Regions from separate parts of the Streptomyces sp. NPDC001220 genome, predicted to be linked through region 1. Evidence: riboswitches for the same ligand, from Rfam matches in the RefSeq annotation. Region 1 holds a riboswitch; the other holds the start of a gene.

Region 1 (2,382 bases):
GGGCCACGACCTCGTACGGTTCGTGGCTGCCCCGGATGTCCACGCCGACACCCGCGGTGCCCGGCGCCGCGTGCGCCGCGTCGACGTACGCCATGGCGATCGGCCTGCCCAGCGTGGGGGAGGGGGCACCGGAGGTGACCTCGCCGATCACCGCGCCGTCCGCGACCACCGGGTATCCGGCGCGCGGCACCCGGCGGCCCTCGGCGACCAGGCCGACCAGCACCCGCGGCGGCTCGGCCGCGGCACGGTCGGCGGCCTCCCGGAGCGCCTCGCGCCCCACGAAGTCGCCGTCCTTCTCGAACTTCACCACCCGGCCGAGGCCGGCGTCGAAGGGGGTCAGCGAGGTGGTCAGCTCGTGCCCGTAGAGCGGCATGCCGGCCTCCAGGCGCAGGGTGTCCCGGCAGGACAGCCCGCAGGGCACCAGGCCCACCGGGGAGCCCGCCTCGGTCAGCGCCTGCCACACCTGCACCGCGTGCTCGGGCTTCACGAACAGCTCGAAGCCGTCCTCGCCGGTGTAGCCGGTGCGGGCGATCAGTGCCGGAACCCCGGCGACGGTGCCGGGCAGCCCGGCGTAGTACTTCAGGCCGTCCAGGTCGGCGTCGGTCAGCGACTTCAGGATCCCGGGCGACTCCGGTCCCTGGACGGCGATCAGCGCGTACGCGTCCCGGTCGTCCCGTACCTCGGCGTCGAAGCCGGCGGCACGCTCCGTCAGCGCGTCGAGGACCACCTGGGCGTTCGAGGCGTTGGCCACGACGAGGTACTCGGTCTCGGCCAGCCGGTAGACGATCAGGTCGTCGAGGATGCCGCCGTCGGCCCGGCAGATCATGGTGTAGCGGGCGCGCCCGACGCCGACGGAGGCGATGTTGCCGACCAGGGCGTGGTTCAGCAGAGCGGCCGCCTGGGGGCCGGTCACGGCGATCTCGCCCATGTGGGAGAGGTCGAAGAGCCCGGCCCTGGTCCGCACGGCGACGTGCTCGTCGCGCTCGGATCCGTAGCGCAGCGGCATGTCCCAGCCGGCGAAGTCGGTCATGGTGGCGCCGAGCGAGCGATGCAGGGCATCGAGCGCGGTACGGCGGAGTCCAGCGGAATCGGAACTGCTCATCGGTCGGTCGTCTCCCAAAGATCCCAGGGCATGACAGGCGAGGTCTGTCCTCCCCATCTGTCATCGGAACCTGAGAGGTTCGCCCTGACCACATCGGTGGTCACGGCTTGCACCTTGGGTGGGGCCACCGACACGGCGGCCCGCTTTTCAGATGTGCCTCGCCCGCGCGGTAACGGGGCCTGAGAGATTCAAGGGAGGGACTTGCTCCTTCGGCGCCCCAGCGAAGGCTGCTGGGGACTCTCCCGCGCGGATTCAAACGGCCGGTATGCAGTTGGCGGGCACATCATTGCATGCCGGGCGGAGCTTTGTAACAGGCCTGTGGCCGGAAGGGGACGGAACCGCGAGACACCGTGCATTACCTTCTCTTTACGTTAAGTGGGGAGAACCTTTCCTGAACCCCCAGGGAGGACGATCACGGTGACAAGGACCACGGCATACGCGACGACGACGGGTATCGCCCTGCCCGGGCAGCCGGCGGCCCCGGCCCGCGAGCGGTGCGGGGAGCTCCCCCACGCTCGGCTGCGCTCGCGCGGGGGGACGCCCGTGGCACCGGTCGTCCGTGACCTGCGCGAGCGTGCCGGCCGCAGCCCGCACGGCCTGCTCTTCGGCCCCCGTGACCTGGTCGTGGTCACCGGGCTGCCGGGCAGCGGCAAGTCCACCCTGATGCACCGCACCGTCCAGGGCATCCGGATCGACTCCCAGGACACCCGCGACCGCTGGGACGGCCGCCTGGCCCGCCTCCTGCCGTACGCCCTCTACCGCCCGCTGGTCCGCCTCGCGCACTACGCCGGACTGCGCCGCGCGCTGCGCACCGGCGAGGCCGTGGTGGTGCACGACTGCGGCACCCAGGCCTGGGTGCGCGACTGGCTGGCCCGCGCGGCCCGCCGCCGCGGCGGCACCCTGCACCTGCTGCTCCTGGACGTCACCCCCGGCACGGCACTGGACGGGCAGCGCGAGCGCGGCCGGGGCGTCTCCCGGTACGCGTTCCTGCGCCACCGTCACGCCGCCGCCCGCCTGGTGCGCGCGGTGGAGAAGGGCGGCCTGCCCCAGGGCGTCGGCTCGGCGGTGCTCCTCGACCGGGACGCGGCGGACGTGCTGTGCCGGATCGCCTTCCGGGAGGCGGAGAAGCTCGCCGGGTGAGGCCTTCCGGGAAGCCGGGCGGGTCACGGGGTGAGGCATTGTCACAGCCACCCGCTAGCCTTTTCGGACTCAGCAGCAGCGGTTTCCAGCAGGCGGTAGGCAGATGGACTATCCGGCGGACGTCCCCGCGGACTTCCCGG
Region 2 (2,382 bases), on a different contig from region 1:
GTGCACGACCTCGACCCCGCCGGCGGTGAGCCCCGCGGCCAGGATCGTGGCGTAGCGGTGGGTCCGCTGGGCGATGGCCCGCAGCCCCTCGGGTCCGTGGTAGACGGCGTACATGCCGGCCATCACGGCGAGCAGCACCTGCGCGGTGCAGATGTTGCTGGTGGCCTTCTCCCGGCGGATGTGCTGTTCACGTGTCTGCAGCGCGAGCCGGTAGGCCCGGTGCCCGTCGGCGTCCACGGACACGCCCACGAGCCGGCCGGGCAGGCTGCGCGCGAACTTCTCGCGTACCGCCATGTAGCCGGCGTGCGGCCCGCCGAAGCCCATCGGCACACCGAACCGCTGGGTCGTACCGATGGCGATGTCGGCGCCCAGCTCACCCGGCGAGGTCAGCAGGGTCAGCGCGAGCAGGTCCGCGGCGACGGTGACCAGCGCGCCCAGCTCGTGCGCCTGGTCGACGAGCGGCTTGATGTCGCGTACGGCACCGGAGGCGCCGGGGTACTGGACGAGCACGCCGTTGATCTCGCGCGCGGCGAGATCGGCCGGGATGCCGTCGCTGAGGTCCGCGACGACGACCTCGACCCCCGTCGGCTCGGCCCGGGTCTGGATCACGGCGATGGTCTGCGGCAGGGCGTCCGCGTCGATGACGAAGACACCCTTCTTGTTCTTGCCCATGCGCAGCGACAGGGCCACGGCCTCGGCGGCGGCGGTGCCCTCGTCGAGCAGCGAGGCACCGGAGGTGGGCAGTCCGGTGAGGTCGGCGACCACGGTCTGGAAGTTCAGCAGCGCTTCCAGCCGGCCCTGGGAGATCTCCGGCTGGTACGGGGTGTAGGCCGTGTACCAGGCGGGGTTCTCCATCACGTTGCGCAGGATGACGGGCGGCGTGAAGGTGCCGTAGTAGCCCAGACCGATCATCGAGTCGAGCACCTGGTTCCGGTCGGCCAGCGACCGCAGCTCGGCCAGCACCTCGGCCTCGGTGCGCGCGCCCGGCAGTTCCAGAGCGTCGGCGTTCTTGATGACGTCCGGCACGGCGGCGGCGGTCAGCTCGTCGAGCGAGCCGTACCCGACCTGGGCGAGCATCTTGGCCCGGGCCTCGTGGTCGGGCCCGATATGGCGCTGCTCGAAGGGGATTCCCTGCTCTAGCTCGGAGAGCGGAACACGCTGGGCGGTCATTGCGGAGGCCTCCTGGTCTGACGCGACCTTCGAGGGGTACCCCGGCACGGGCACCCCGACGGCCTCCCCCTCTGTCATCTCAACCTGAGAGCTTCGCCGGATGCCCAGGGGATCCGGCTTTCACCGTCGGTGAGAGCGGACGTCGTGGACGCCCGCCCTGCTTTCCAGAGTGACCTCGTCCGTGCGGTACGTGAGCCTGAGAGATTCCGGGGAGGATTTGCTCCTTCGGCGCCTCCGGTCTGTCCGGAGGACTCTCCCGCACGGGGTCAGCAGCCGCTTGCCAGCCTACCAGCGAGGGCAACGCACGGGTCTTCGAGTGGCCGCCTCCTTCAATGTGCTCTTTTGTAGTGCTTACGGATGAGTTGCGACCAAGTGGAGGGCCCGTGCAGACCGACATCGATCCGCGCAACCTGATCGGCCGCAAGGCGTTCGACCGCAACGGCACGAAGATCGGCACGATCGACGAGGTCTACCTCGACGACGCGACCGGGGTGCCGGAGTGGGCGGCCATACGCACCGGCCTGTTCTCCCGGGACGCGTTCGTGCCCCTGGAGCCGAGTGAGCTGGTCGAGGGCACCCTCCAGGTCCCCTTCGAGCGCACCCTGATCAAGGACGCCCCCGACTTCGGGGTGGGCCGCCATCTCTCCCCTGAGCAGGAACTCCAGCTCTATCACCACTACGGCCTGGACACGACCGCCCCACCCCCCGACCACCCGGACCACGACTTCGGCAAACTGGCGGGGACGGAGGACACCGGCACCTGACCGCGGGCCGGGGTGGGGTCGAGCGGCGGCCTCAGCGCCCCGTAAGGGGCGCGGGGAACCGCGCGATCAGCCCCCCACCGGCCCGCACACACCGTCGGCCGTCATCCCGGCACCAGCGGCAACGGATCCACCGGCTCCAGCTCAGGGTCGTCGACCCAAAAAGTCCGCACTCTTCCCGGCTCCACCTCCCCCGGCGTCTCGAACCGCACGGTCACCCGCCCCAGCCCACTCCCCTGCACCCATCCGTGTCCGTACCCCGCATGCCGCACGTCGTGCCCGGCGGGCCACCGCCGCTCGGCGGCCGGCTCCGCCTCGGCGGTCGGCTCCGCCTCGGCGACCGGCTCCGCGGTGAACTCGGCCCCCTCCCCGGCCGCCGCCTGCGCGAACAGATCCTCCTGGGTGTAGTCGGCAAGCCCCGACACACCCACGCCCAGCAACCGCACACCCC

The links. Region 1 has a riboswitch for glycine ahead of gcvT (glycine cleavage system aminomethyltransferase GcvT). Riboswitches for the same ligand answer to the same signal wherever they lie in the genome.
Region 2: it holds a riboswitch for glycine, as region 1 does, so the genes downstream of both, gcvP (aminomethyl-transferring glycine dehydrogenase) here and gcvT (glycine cleavage system aminomethyltransferase GcvT) in region 1, are expected to answer to the same signal.

The regions. Positions count from the first base shown of each region.
Region 1 is NZ_JBSFJE010000017.1:41,342-43,723, forward strand. Features, by position in the region: gene gcvT (glycine cleavage system aminomethyltransferase GcvT) at 1-1,102, opposite strand, end outside; glycine riboswitch at 1,150-1,259, opposite strand; glycine riboswitch at 1,260-1,357, opposite strand; gene ACWDGI_RS34275 (AAA family ATPase) at 1,514-2,242, shown strand; gene ACWDGI_RS34280 (enhanced serine sensitivity protein SseB) at 2,346-2,382, shown strand, end outside.
Region 2 is NZ_JBSFJE010000012.1:10,031-12,412, reverse strand. Features, by position in the region: gene gcvP (aminomethyl-transferring glycine dehydrogenase) at 1-1,170, opposite strand, end outside; glycine riboswitch at 1,345-1,439, opposite strand; gene ACWDGI_RS27145 (PRC-barrel domain-containing protein) at 1,554-1,934, shown strand; partial or broken gene ACWDGI_RS27140 (DNA polymerase IV) at 1,847-2,382, opposite strand, start outside.